Regions from separate parts of the Candidatus Brocadia sinica JPN1 genome, predicted to be linked through region 3. Evidence: riboswitches for the same ligand, from Rfam matches in the RefSeq annotation. Region 3 holds a riboswitch; each other region holds the start of a gene.
The links. A riboswitch is a leader RNA that binds a small molecule or an ion and turns the genes downstream of it on or off. The one in region 3 is predicted to bind cyclic di-GMP.

Region 1: it holds a riboswitch for cyclic di-GMP, as region 3 does, so the genes downstream of both, BROSI_RS15830 (sigma-54 dependent transcriptional regulator) here and BROSI_RS07690 (ABC transporter permease) in region 3, are expected to answer to the same signal.
Region 2: it holds a riboswitch for cyclic di-GMP, as region 3 does, so the genes downstream of both, BROSI_RS03570 (PqqD family protein) here and BROSI_RS07690 (ABC transporter permease) in region 3, are expected to answer to the same signal.
Region 4: it holds a riboswitch for cyclic di-GMP, as region 3 does, so the genes downstream of both, BROSI_RS03585 (DUF7948 domain-containing protein) here and BROSI_RS07690 (ABC transporter permease) in region 3, are expected to answer to the same signal.

The regions. Positions count from the first base shown of each region.
Region 1 is NZ_BAFN01000001.1:3,460,712-3,464,255, reverse strand. Features, by position in the region: gene BROSI_RS15830 (sigma-54 dependent transcriptional regulator) at 1-1,281, opposite strand, end outside; cyclic di-GMP riboswitch class I at 1,330-1,449, opposite strand; gene chrA (chromate efflux transporter) at 1,717-2,907, opposite strand; gene BROSI_RS15820 (transporter) at 2,975-3,544, opposite strand, start outside.
Region 2 is NZ_BAFN01000001.1:791,111-794,654, reverse strand. Features, by position in the region: gene BROSI_RS03575 (hypothetical protein) at 1-920, opposite strand, end outside; gene BROSI_RS20960 (hypothetical protein) at 1,072-1,194, opposite strand; cyclic di-GMP riboswitch class I at 1,383-1,498, opposite strand; gene BROSI_RS03570 (PqqD family protein) at 1,786-2,061, opposite strand; cyclic di-GMP riboswitch class I at 2,151-2,251, opposite strand; gene BROSI_RS03565 (hypothetical protein) at 2,681-2,944, shown strand; gene BROSI_RS03560 (adenine phosphoribosyltransferase) at 3,012-3,527, opposite strand; gene BROSI_RS03555 (sigma-70 family RNA polymerase sigma factor) at 3,536-3,544, opposite strand, start outside.
Region 3 is NZ_BAFN01000001.1:1,727,426-1,730,969, reverse strand. Features, by position in the region: gene BROSI_RS07695 (hypothetical protein) at 1-880, shown strand, start outside; cyclic di-GMP riboswitch class I at 933-1,030, shown strand; gene BROSI_RS07690 (ABC transporter permease) at 1,219-1,983, shown strand; gene BROSI_RS07685 (ABC transporter ATP-binding protein) at 2,112-3,404, shown strand; gene BROSI_RS07680 (glycosyltransferase family 2 protein) at 3,464-3,544, shown strand, end outside.
Region 4 is NZ_BAFN01000001.1:795,895-799,438, forward strand. Features, by position in the region: gene BROSI_RS03580 (Ig-like domain-containing protein) at 1-822, shown strand, start outside; gene BROSI_RS20965 (hypothetical protein) at 988-1,110, shown strand; cyclic di-GMP riboswitch class I at 1,429-1,566, shown strand; gene BROSI_RS03585 (DUF7948 domain-containing protein) at 1,634-3,544, shown strand, end outside.

The sequences.
Region 1 (3,544 bases), 1.7 Mb from region 3:
ATCAGATGCCGTAATGAATGGACTGAAAGCCCCCTTCTTCTCTTCTCGTAAAGAACAGTCTTCCAATAACTCTCTTTCGTCATGCGGAAGAAGGTCGATATCGTCAGGTTTGAGGATAGAAGAAGTGCATAAAACTGCGGCACGCTGCATTACCCCTTCCAGCTCACGCACATTCCCTGGCCAATGATAGTGAATCAGCTTTTGTACTGTACCTTCCGAAAGATGCCGTAAACCCCGGCGATTCTGCCTTGCGTAACGGGTAAAAAAGTGGTTAGCAAGGAGGGGAATATCGCTAACCCGTTCACGGAGAGGGGGAAGTGTGAGTGAAAGAACATTCAGACGATAATAAAGATCCTCCCGAAAGCGTTTGGCTTCTACAAGATACCTGAGATCGCTGTTGGTTGCGGCAATGATCCGGACATTTGCAACCCTGCTCTTTGAAGAACCAAGATGCCGATACTCTTTGTCCTGCAGGAAACGAAGGAGTTTAATCTGTGCGGAATAGCTAAGGGCATCTACCTCGTCGAGGAAAAGAGTGCCTCCTTCCGCTTCCGCTACAAGCCCTTTCTCTGCGGTAGAGGCATCGGTAAAAGCGCCCTTTGCATGCCCGAAAAGCTCATTCTCAATAAGGTGGTCCGGCAGGGCACCGCAATTAACCGGAATAAACGGTTTTCCATGTCTGTGGCTATTGTAGTGGATTGCCCGGGCAATAAGTTCTTTCCCGGTTCCTGTCTCCCCGTAAATTATGACTGTTGCATCAGACCAGGCAAGGGATGGAATTTTCTCAATCACGCGAAGGAAGGGTTTCGATTGCCCAATCAGGTGTTCCCGGTGGGACATTTTTTTTACTACTTCAGCCCTGGGAAAAGCACTTGTCTCATTCTTCCGCTGGACAAGCCGCAATATACGCGGAGCCAGATCTATTTCTTTGAAAGGATAAGAGATAAAGTCATCCAGCCCACTTTCGAGGCATTGGAAAACACCCCGTGCAGTATTTTCCCCCTCACAGAAAAGACCGACGACTAAACTCTGTTCCCAATGTTTTCTTACATGAAGGAGAACCTCTATGAAGGATTCAACGGGAGAGGACCGAAGAAAAATGAGGCTGGGTGAAGGGTCTATGGGACCCGGCGGAAAGTGCGAAATGATTTGAATAGAAGTTTCTTTGTGAGGAAGGATATTCCCAATGAGTTTTGAAAATTGCCCAAGATTTCCTTCCGGAGAAGAAATTGGATTAATATCTAAAATCAAAATATTAGTAAAGATCGTTTTTTTCTTCATCTTTAAAATAAAAAAGCCTTACTGCAAAGATATTTACTGAAAAACATCTCCGGCAGTAAGGCTGTCTTTTTCTGAATTAAGGCTGTCTTCTTTATCCCTACTTCCCTGTAAGTCTAAAGACCCTTTACTTTGCGTCCCCTGATCACTCAGGGTTTGCCTTTATCGCTTTGTTTTTATCAATTATGGACAAATTGTATTACAACATCATCTATATGTCAATTCGGAAATGTGACCAAACGCCATCACCATTGGAAATTCCTTAACTGTAAAATAGACACAAAAAAGAACGGTGTCAACTACTTTATTTTTTATTTGTTAGATAAAGTGGTTGCGGAGTGAAAAATCCCAAAGGGTCTTATCGAATAATTAATGTTTAGCAAACTTCAATTAGTTAAATGTCCCTCCTTTTATTGATTCTGATCTTGTTTATTGTTCTTAAATTAGGGTCAATAGGTAACCTGCCATCGAACTCCCAATCACGACCCATAAGGAATGCACTCTTTTCAATACGAATATAACCGCAACACTCACGAGTGCAATTAACCAGGTCTGCCAGTTAATAAGACTGACACGGGCAAGTTGTATTACCGCAACCGCCATGATCGCTACTGCCCCTATGTTGACTGAATCAAGAAAATATGACAACCACTTTGAAGTCCTCATCTTCGGAATGAACGGATTCAACATAGCTACGAAGAAAAAAGACGGTAAAAACATGCCAACTGTTGCAAGTATGGCGCCTTTTATTCCGATAATCTGATAACCGACAAAGGTAACTGCACTTGAAACCGGTCCGGGAGTAAATTGCCCGACAGCAATGGCATCGACAAGTTGTTGTTGGGTAAGCCACCCTAACCGGTCAATGAGTTCATCGTGAAGATAAGCAATTAACACATAACCGCTGCCAAAAAGCACAGATCCGATTTTCAGGAATACCAAAAAGAGTTTAACAAGCGATACGTTGCCAGCAACGTGTCCCGTGGTAAGTGCTGTTGCTGTAATCGCCGTCTTTAAATGTCCTGGTTTTCCTGACAAGAGAAGCAAAGGAAAAAGAGATTCTTTCATACCGCTCTTGTTTTGAACGAGGAAAAGCCAGAACATTCCAAGGAGTCCGAATGCAAGGAGGATGAGCACCTCACTCATACCCGCAAGAGAGGCAACCATCACTGCTGCACCGATTATACCCAACTGCCAGTTTTTCAAGGCCTTCTTGCCAAACCTGTATACCGCATTAATGATAATAGCAAGCACAGCCGGTCTTATGCCGTACCAGAATGGCTTGATATCAGGAATAGTACCATATCGCTGGTAAAACCAGGCGATAGCTCCTGTTATTAGTGTCGCCGGGATGATGAAACCCATGCCTGCAACAATCATACCCGGCAATCCTGCCCTGTGGTATCCACAGTGCATTGCCATCTCGGTTGAATTAGGACCAGGGATCAGGTTGGTTGCACCTATGAGATCCAGAAAGTGTTCTCTGGACATCCATTTCTTTTTACTGACGACCTCATGCTCCATCATGGCGATATGTGCAGCTGGCCCGCCGAATCCAATGATGCCGAGTTTAAAAAAAACGCCGGCTAGTTCCTTCAAGTGTGTTAATAGATCTCTCTTCCCCTTCACGCTATAACTCCTGGTGTTTATCTGCCATACCTTTTAAGTCTGAACATTTCTTTCTTCAAATCTTTCATCAAAAATCCTTTAATACACTAAACCAAATCCTGGTATCGAATTCATCTCTTTCGATCACAGGAAATTCTACTCCCGGCATGAGCCAAAAGTCGCGACCGAGATTCCATCTGGCACCAGGAAGAATGCTTACTACCGTAGTATCATCGTCAGATCCCATATCTGAACTCCCATTAAATTCAACAAAAAAGGTAAGATTCCCAAAGAATGGGGTATCTTTTGGTGTAACAGTCTTGGTCAAGGCAGAACCATAGATAATTGTAGTATCCGGGTCCTCATCGGATTTACCCCCGGCTGGAATATCAAGCTTCAAAAAGCTGTGGAGGGCAAAGTGTCCACCGAGATCTCTCCACATACCGATACCTGGGCGGATAGTCGTCATACCACTTCCTAATCCAAGATCTTCATTTCCTGTAGGAATTTTTATATCCAGGAGAGATAATAGTGTAGTATTGCGTGTCTCCATAAGCATTACTCTGGTTATGAATGAGGTATCACCCAAGCCACTGTGATCATCATCGTTCTCCGGGGATACCGCTACAATTGCCGGTTCAACTTCTATTAAAAGTCT
Region 2 (3,544 bases), 940 kb from region 3:
GTTGGCGAAGGCGTTGGCGCCGGTGATATACACGGTGTACAAGTCCCGGAAGAAATGCCTCGGTTTTTTTGATAATTTTCGAGCTCCTGGCACAGATTCTTCACCTGCGCCGTCACAGTGCCGCCTATTGCCGCCATGTCAATGCAGTCGCAAATCTCGGCAAGGGTCTGTTTCTTTACGCCGACGCCATTCAAGTTCCCCAGAGGGAGGCCATTGATTTTCTCCTGCACCTGGCAATCGTCCGTGTCAATAATGAACGATGGATTCCGTGCGTTCTGCGGATCATCGATTGTGCCAAAAGCCTCAATGCGTTCAGAAAGCTGCGGTTCTCCCACATTGGCTTTCATACCCGCGTCCCCATGACAAGCGTTGCATCCCTTCGTGCCGCGGGAGGTGGCGGTGCCAACGCTAATCACATTTTCAATGTTATTGCTTGTGCCCGGAGGGACCGGGACATCAGCCATCACCATCACCGTCCCGCTGCCGGTTTCTCCCACCACAACGCCGATTTCGACCCGATTGCCGCCGATTACGTTATCAGCTCCCGCGCTGCCTGTCCCACACAACAGGTATGACAGCTCCATCTGGGGAGGTCCGGGGCATTTCAGAATCACCCGCGGAAGTTGACAGGTGCCGGTGCCGTTGGCCCCCCCTAAAAAGCAAGCCGCTTGTGCACTATCTTCGCTCATCGTGAGTGTTGCTGTGCAGCAATCCTCCAGACACTCTACGGTATCGGAAATATCAATTGCTCCCTTTGTTTTAATTTTATCGTTTACGCAATCGAGAAATTTCCCGATTGCCTCCGTGCCTTTCTGTATGTCAACCGACGTCAGGGAGCCAGCGATTAAACTACCCTTCAATGCCATCGATACGCCAATAATTGCAAGGGTAATCACGAGAATCATACTTTTTGGCCTCATATTCCCCTCCGCTCAATTAAAAGACAATACTTTTTTTCATTAATTTGTTTTCTCCGCATTCTCTGCAACCTGGAGAACTATTGCCATAACCTTGCGGTGGGTGTCAATGGCGGCGAAACCACACCAGAGACACCCACGCTCCTCCAACTTCCTAAAACGCGCGATCTGCCCCAAGTGTGCCTGTATGCGCAGGCCCCAGCTTCTCAAATATCTCCTCGTCGGTGTAAGTAATCACTTCTGGCGCCTCGTACACGGGTAATTTTGTGTCTTCCATGGTATACTCCTTTCTATGATAAAAAATTCTCTCGATCAATCTGAGCCTTCAGCCACCAGCCAGCCTTTTCGTTGCAAACTGACCACTGATAGCTGACCATTGACTGCTTACGTATGGTTCGTTCTATGCTAAATTTTCCCTTAAAACCAAACAAAAAAGCCTTACTGCAAAGATTTTTTCCAAACATCTTCGGCAGTAAGGCTGTCTTTCAGTAAACGGTTTAAACTGTTTAAACCGTTTAAGCGGCTTGTAAAGACCCTTTACTTTGCGCCCCCTGATCGCTCAAGGTTTACCTTTATCGTGATGTATTCAATAATTAACTAGCAATAATAAGGCCAAACTTAAACAGGCAAGAGTATTGATGAGCTTTTTAGTTATAAGACTTCTTTTTGAAATAAATTATGATCATAATGACAAAAACAAACATCCATGGAATTATTCAAACAACATAGATAAAAAGCGTGCCATGTCACACAAGTGTGCCTACACATAAGTGTGTCATGACACACTTATACTCTAAGATGTAAAAGTACACCTCAGGAGTTGCGGCACGGGCCTTATTGTTTTCGGTATTTACCATGGACGATAACCTCATGCCTTATTCTCCAACACACCTTTGCTTGCGAAGACCTCCAATGTTCTTTGAATATCTCCTGACACAGCATGTTCACTGACCATAGAAAATTTCGATCTGATCGCCTGCTCTATCTCCGCTACCGTATGCACACCATCACACAGTTCCCAGATAAGTCTTGCGGTGGGATTAAGGATATGCACCGCCTTTCCCCGGACATTGTACAGCAAGGTCTCATGTCCAATATCCTGTACAATAATGCCTGGTTTACGAAGAGGTTTCGTTGTGTTCATATGTTGTAAATTTCCATTTTGGGCGCAGATGAGTATAGAGTGGAAAACCAAACAAAAAAGCCTTACTGCAAAGATTTTTTCCAAACATCTTCGGCAGTAAGGCTGTCTGTCTGTTCGCTAGTTCGCCGGGTATACCAGAGATCCTGTTACTTTGCGTCCCCTGATCACTCAGGGTTTGCCTTTATCGTATATTTTTCACCAATTTCCGGCGTACCATAACACGAATATCGTTGTATGTCAAGAACAAAATCGAGATGTATGGAGAAATGCCTTGAGGCGAACATCCGTTTAAGGGTGTGAACAAGATGTGAACACAAGATCACAAAATAGCCGGAAACTGGCTTAAAATAGCCTTTCCCGGTTTTGCTTATCCGTCAGACAAAACAAATTACTTGAAACTAAACCTAAAAACGGCTAAACTGGTTTTTATTAATTCGCGCGCAAGGGATCAGGGGTTCGAATCCAGTAGCGCCCACCATGATTATTGCCGAAAAGACCATTGAGGATTCAGACTTACATGAAAAGCTCAGAAAAATAGACAGCCGGAAACTTTTCAGTGATAGGTTTTGTTGTGTAGTACAGCGATTTGATATGCAAATCCTTCTCTAGGAGTATAAAAATGTCAGAACATTTTTCGAATAAAGAAATCGGGGAAAAATATAAGGCAGTCATTTCTTCAACCAAATGTCCGAATTGTGATGGTGAAGCTGTTTCAGTAATGGTAAAAACGATGAAAGTTCCATGGATGGTAAGATGTTTTAGCTGCGGTTATAGTGATGTAGTTATGTGGATTGAAAAACAGGTAATGGATGCGTTGAAGAATGCAAAGATATTCAATCAAATATGGAAGGAAGGCCAATCGATTGAAATAACTTTAAAATAACTGAGACCAAAGAGTTTTTTTCATGCGGCTTGGGAAACGAATCAGAAGATTGGGTTTGAAATGTTTTTCAGTATCTGATAACTGAAAATATGTCGTAGTTATCTAAGGCCTTCTTGCCATTAAGAAATGTCAGCTCAATCAAAAAGGCACATCCCACAATGTTCCCGCCAAGAGATTCGACCAGTTTACAGCAGGCGGCCATGGTTCCGCCGGTTGCCAGCAAATCATCTACCAAGAGCACCTGCTGCCCTTTCGCAATGCCATCCTTGTGTATTTCGAGCATATCAGTGCCATATTCAAGGGCGTAGCTCATGCTAATCTTTTCATAGGGAAGTTTTCCTGGTTTTCTGATAGGGGTAAAACCTGCGCCTAAATTGAAGGCGACGGTTGGAGCCAGGATAAAACCGCGCGCCTCAGCGCCAACTACGATATCGACCTTCTTATCTTTGTAATAATCAGAAATCGATTCAACTGCGCCTCTCAGTCCCTTTGGATTTTGCAAGAGTGGTGTGATATCTTTAAAAATAATGCCTTTTTTCGGAAAGTCTGGTATATCCCGTATCAGTTTTTTTAAATCATTCATAGGTTTATCTATTTTTC
Region 3 (3,544 bases):
GGACGAGATCATCGCCGAGACAAAGCCATGGATTAAAATACTGAAGACCGTCCTGCTTTCACCTATAACAGGAACGATTGAAACCATATCAACAGTAACGGGACAAGTTCTCCTGCGGGAAACTCCAAAACCAATTCAAGTGTTCGCCTTCGTGGACGGCACGGTCACAGAGGTCATGGAAAAAGAGGGTGTAGTTATGGAAACAACTGCAACCTTCATTCAGGGCATCTTTGGGGTAGGTGGTGAAACAGTAGGTGAACTCGTGATTGCGGTTAATAAGTCCGATGATATACTTACTACCGACTGCATACTGCCCACTCATAAGGACAAAATTATCGTGGGGGGGTCTTTTATCCAACACGATGCTATGGACAAGGCAAGAAAGATAGGAGTAAAAGGCATCATCGTTGGTGGGCTTGACGACAAAAATCTCAAGAAATTGCTTGGATACGACCTTGGAGTAGCCATTACGGGCTCAGAAGAAATCGGTATTACTCTCATTATTACCGAAGGTTTTGGTCAGATACAGATGGCACAAAGGACATTCGAGCTTTTAAAATCCCGCTCGGGCGCTAAAACCTCTATTAATGGCGCTACGCAGATCCGTGCGGGTGTAGTAAGACCAGAAATTATCATACCTTATTCAAACAAGACAGCCAAAGAAGAATTAGACAAGCCACTCGACAGAGGCATGGAAATTGGGGACACCATAAGGGTCATCCGTGTACCTTATTTTGGAAAGATCGGCAAGATCAAGGCACTCCCCTTTTCTCCCCTGACCATCGAAACCGAGGCCACAGTACGCATCCTCGAGGTCGAGTTTCCCGATGGTTCCACAGCCATTGTCCCACGGGCAAATGTGGAGATGATTGAGACATAAAAATTTTTTTTATTGACTTAAGGGTAATCTGTGAAATAAAATGCTCTTCACAATCCGATAAAGGCAAACCCTGAGCGATCAGGGGGCGCAAAGTAAATGGGTCTTTAAGTTACAAGGAAGTAACGCGAGAAAGATAGCCTTACTGCCGAAGATGTTTATCGAATAAACATTTTTGCAGTAAGGCTTTTTTTTGCCGTTCAAAGCTTCATTTTTGAGATAACTTTATCTCTATGAGTGCCAATTATTAAGAAATTGTCGAGAGGTTACCTTTCGGAGGCTTAAATCTTGCCGGCAGTACAAAAGAACATATTTCAGCATGGAGTGAGGATATTTATCATATGAACTCATTAAGTTACAATTTTGATCTGATACGGCACCTCGTGCGTTGCGATTTTGCTGTGCGCTATAAGGGTTCGGTTCTGGGCGTACTATGGTCACCCATGCTCCCCTTAGCTCAATTGCTGGTGTTGGTTTTTCTCTTCCAGAAAGTTGTTCCGCTAAACATTGATGCTTACCCGGCTTTCGTTTTCAGTGCGTTACTACCGTGGACATGGTTTAGTACGTGTCTTAGTTCATCTGGTAGTCTTTTGATCAACAATCGTGGTTTGGTTCGGAGGCCTAATTTTACACCAGCAACCCTTATAATTACCAACACCTTGTCAAACATGCTAAACTATTTAGTAGTCCTGCCAATACTTTTTGTTATGTTAGCCATCTATGATAAAACTATGACATTGGCCCTTCTGATTCTTCCATTGCTGATATTGATTCAGGGTGTATTAATAGTTGGCCTAAGCCTGATCATCGCTATGCTAAACGTCTTTTATCGTGATGTGCAGCACATTATGAGCATAGTACTTATGCTTCTCTTTTACATGACACCAGTTTTTTACCAGCCGCAGGCAGTCAGTGAAAATTTCCGTATTTTATACATGTTTAGCCCGATTGCGGTGCTGATACAAGGCTACCGAGCGATTTTTTTTTACGGTACGTTCCCTGAATGGAGATCGCTCCTGTTTGCGGGCACAACAAGTATCTTCGTATGCGTCTCTGGTTACCTTCTTTACAGGTTTTTTCTTCATGATATTATTGATACCATCTAGTATGTTTGAGGTACAAAAATACGTTTCCAGGAAAAAACTATAGTATTATGACTATTCTAAAGATATAGTTTTGCATCAGAAACGAACTTATTTCAATATACTTCCATCGTCAGACTTAAGAGTATAATATGTCTGCAGTTCTAACAGTGAACTCTGTCTCAAAACGCTACCGGATTCAACGCAATCGTCCGGTTACCCTCAAAGAGTCAATAATCAGACGGTTTACAGGCCGTTACAACAGAGACAATGACTTTTGGGCGCTGCGTGATGTCACTTTTTCTGTGGAACAGGGACGGGCGCTGGGCATTGTTGGTCATAACGGTGCAGGAAAAAGCACCTTACTGCGTTTACTGTGCGGTCTGGGAAGACCTACCACCGGATGTATCCGTCGTGTAGGTCAAGTTAGTGGATTGCTTGAACTGGGAAGTGGATTCCATCCTGAGATGACCGGTCGAGAAAATCTTATGACGGGGGGCATCCTGAGCGGCCTTACAAGACGCCAGGTGCTGGCAAGGGAGGAAGAAATTGTTGCCTTTGCTGAACTGGAAGAATTCATTGATCAGCCGGTTAGAACTTACTCTAACGGCATGTATTTGAGGCTTGCCTTTGCCACAACCATCCATTTCGATCCTGACGTTTTGATCATTGATGAAGTGCTGGCGGTTGGCGATTCCCGTTTTCAGAAGAAATGCCTTGAACGATTGGCAGCTTTTCGAGCATCAGATAAAACCACAATCCTGACATCGCATGATTCTGGCCAGATCAGGAGTTTATGTGATGAAGTGCTTGTACTGGAGGAAGGGCGTATAGTAATGCAAGGGGATCCGGAAAGCGCTATTCGTTATTACAACGATCTTATGCGTCAGCGGACAGAAAAACGGGCCGAGAAGCTTTTTGGTAAAACAAATCAACCTAATACAGTAACTCAATATGGCAAACGTTTAGGAACTCAGGAAGCGGAGATATGCGCTGTCTATTTATATGACACACAGGGCAAAACTACTGATACAATAAGCAGTGGCGATAGCCTGACGATTAGCCTTGAATATAACATCACAAAACCCATGCCCGATATTGCAGTTATCTTCGGTATATACAATGAGGCAGATATCAAGTGTTTTGAAACCTATATTCTCTCTGCATGCACAACCTTTGGGCATATAGACCAGCACGGCAATTTTATTTGCCATTTGCCAGAATTACCTCTGCTTCCCGGCATGTATTACATCAACGTCGGTCTCTATCCTCTTGATTGGGATTATATCTATGATTATCACTGGCAAATGCACCCCTTACATATTTTAAGTAAAAATGGAGCAAACTCTGGAGATACGGGCGTTATTTCACTACGTCCGGTATGGTCTATTTTAAATATTCAAAATCAAACAATAGAAACAAATATCGCAACACAGAGAAAATAAGTTGTTTATCACCCAAAGGATGCATTAAGGATTATTTTAAGCAATTGTAGAGTTAAACAATGGACAAAAAAGGCAGACATCATATTGTTATTATAGAAGGGTATGAGGGGTACTGTGAATTTCTTTCAGATGAGACAGAA
Region 4 (3,544 bases), 930 kb from region 3:
GGAGATTTCTGTAGCAGTAATTTTTATAGGTTTAATATTGCAACAGGCGCAATCGAGGTTGGTCCCATCAACACAGGAACAGGAGGAAGCACCCTCTTTGGCATCTGCGTTGCCGGTGAGATCACCGTTGCAAAAGGGGAAAGCATTCAATTAACTCCCCTCTCTGCCACCAATCCTTTAGGCACAGACCATACCGTCACTGCAAGGGTGCAGGATGGCGATGGCAACCCTCTTGCGGGCGTTGTCGTGACCTTTACTGTCGTCTCCGGCCCGCATGCTGGGGTGACTGGCAATGATACAACGGATGCGAGTGGACAGGCCACATTCACCTACACGGGTACAGGGAGTACAACCGGTACCGACGTTATCGAGGCAAGTTTTGTGAATGATGCAGGTGATACCATAACATCAAATCAGGTCACGAAGACATGGGAAGAAGCTAATGCCATCGAACTCAAGTCCTTCAAGGCAAGGACGGGTTCCAACGGCAAAGTTGTCCTGACGTGGGAGACGGCCACGGAGGTAGACAACGCTGGCTTCAACCTTTACCGTGCCGAAAGTACGGACGGATCTTACGCCAAGATCAATAATACGCTGATTCCTGCTAAGGGCAATGCGGTCTCCGGAGCCGGATACAAATTTGTGGACAAGCCTGGCGATGGCGTATTCTACTACAAGCTAGAGGACATAGACTACAACGGGCAGAGCGCCTTACATGGTCCTATTGATAACGGTAAGCAGAAAACGAAACGGTCAAGACAGAAAGGTGAAACTGGCGCTGTCACTCCTGCATCGCCAGGTAAGGCCGGACTAGGTGATTAAGTGCATTTTTAAAGAACATTTAAGGGAAGTCAGATGCAGGAATCAAAATAGCGGAATAAAAAAACCGTAAGCGATCAGTTAGAAGCTGACGGTTACACAAAGAGTTTTGTAACATATGAAGGTTTATAAGCATTGAGCATTTTTCTTAAAGAAAGGAGGCATACCATGGAAGACACGAAATTACCCGTGTACGAGGCGCCAGAAGTGATTACTTACACCGACGAGGAGATATTTGAGAAGCTGGGGCCTGCGCATACAGGCACACTTGGGGCAGATCGCGCGTTTTAGGAGGTTGGAGGAGCGTGGGTGTCTCTGGTGTGGTTTCGCCGCCATTGACACCCACCGCAAGGTTATGGCAATAGTTCTCCAGGTCTCAGAGAACGCGGAACAAATTAATGAAAAACGAGAAGCGAAGAGCTGAAGCTTACAATGGTTTGTATCATATGCGCTTAAGGTTATACAGAGAAACTCTGCAAACCTTGCGGGCCACTTTGCTGTATCATGCGCCGACACTTCTTTTCATACTGCCAAGGCGTAAGAGGGAAGGGCTTCGGCAGCTTTGAATGTTCTTTTATTATCTTTCGATAATGGAAGCGATAGAATGCATCGCGATAAAGGCAAACCCTGAGCGATCAGGGGGCGCAAAGGAAAGGATCTTGGGCGCACAGGGAAGTGCGTCAACAAAAAGTGAATTTGTAAGACAACAAGGAAGTAGTCTCGGTTAAAGATAGCCTTGCCGCCGAAGATGTTTGTAAAAATATCTTTGTAGTAAGGCTTTTTTGTTTGAACAATAGGAAGAAAGGAGAGTGACGTGGGCACAGAATCTTGTTTAACAGTCGTTAAGCATGGTTTGTTATGCGCTGCGGCGGCTTGGGTTTCATTAGCGCCTCTGATGGAGGTGGCAAATAGCGCCTCTGCGGATACGAACTGGCAGACGAATACGGTTAATATCCAGGAGCGCTATGGCAAACTTCCCCTGCATTTTACCCAGAATAATGGGCAAATGGATACGAGGGTGCGGTTTTATGAGAAGGGGAGCGGGCATGCTACGTTCTTTACGGAAAGAGGGATGTATTTGTCTTTGGTGAATGCTGAAGTTGTAAGGCTTATCCCTTTAGGGGCCAGGAACAATCCGGAAATTACCGCAGAAGAATTGCTGGAGGGAAAAGTAAATTACCTTATTGGCAACGACCCTGGGAAATGGAAGACCAAGATACGCACTCATAAGGCAATTGTCTATAAGGATATTTATAAAGGCATAGACATGAAATTTTATGGAAACAACCGCCAGTTTGAGTATGATATCATCGTCAATCCAGGCGCAAACCCATCCCGTATACAGCTTTCATACAAAGGAATAGAGGATGTAAAGATAACAGAAGAAGGAAACATGGAGATAGGTCTCAAGGAAGGAAAACTGATCCAGAAGAAACCGTATGTGTATCAGGAGATACAGGGGAAGAAGGTGGAGGTAGACGGAAGGTTTGTAATCCGTGGCCACCGGTCATTCTCCGGGAAAGTATCAGATAATATGGACGCAAGAAACGGGCAGGGACAATGCCACATCTACGGCTTCCAGGTAGCATCCTATGATAAACGATACCCTCTCATCATTGACCCTATCCTGATCTATTCTACTTATCTGGGAGGAAGTCGTCCCGATTATGCCTATGGAATCGCCGTGGATAGCGCGGGGAATGCGTATGTTACCGGAAGGACATGGTCTCCGGACTTTCCCGTTGTAAATGCGATCGATAAAAGCCGCAATAAAAGTGAAGATGTTTTTATAACGAAACTCAATGCGGAAGGAACGGGCATTGTCTACTCCACCTACCTTGGAGGAAATGATCGGGATTATGGCTATGGAATCGCCGTGGATAGCGCGGGGAATGCGTATGTTGCCGGAAGGACAATATCTTCGGACTTTCCCGTCGTACATGCGATCGATGACAGCGGCAACGGAGAATATGACGCCTTCGTAACGAAACTCAATGCGGAAGGAACAAGCATTGTCTACTCCACCTACCTGGGAGGAAGTGATCGGGATCATGTTTATGGAATCGCCGTGGATAGCGCGAGGAATGCGTATATTGCCGGATGGACAATATCTTCGGACTTTCCCGTCGTACATGCAATCGATGACAGCGGCAACGGAGAATGTGACGGCTTCATAACGAAACTCAATGCGGAAGGAACAAGCATTGTCTACTCCACCTACCTGGGAGGCAGTAGTTCCGATTATGCCAATGGAATCGCCGTGGATAGCGGGGGAAATGCGTATATTACCGGATGGACATGGTCTCCGGACTTTCCCGTCGCACATGCGATCGATGACAGCGGCAACGGAAAATATGACGCCTTCGTAACGAAACTCAATGCGGAAGGAACAAGCATTGTCTACTCCACCTACCTGGGAGGCAGTAGTTCCGATTATGCCAATGGAATCGCCGTGGATAGCGGCGGGAATGCGTATATTACCGGATGGACATGGTCTCTGGACTTTCCCGTCGAGCATGCGATCGATGACAGTGGCAACGGAGTCGCAGATACCTTTATAACGAAGTTATTCTCTGAATCAGTTTCGATTACTCCCACACCGACGCCGGCGCCATCGCCCGATCCAACGGTTACTCCAACGACAACAGGCACGCCAACGGCCATCACTCTGGCTTATTTCAATGCCAAAGCGGGCAAAGACGGCCGCGTTACCCTGATGTGGGAG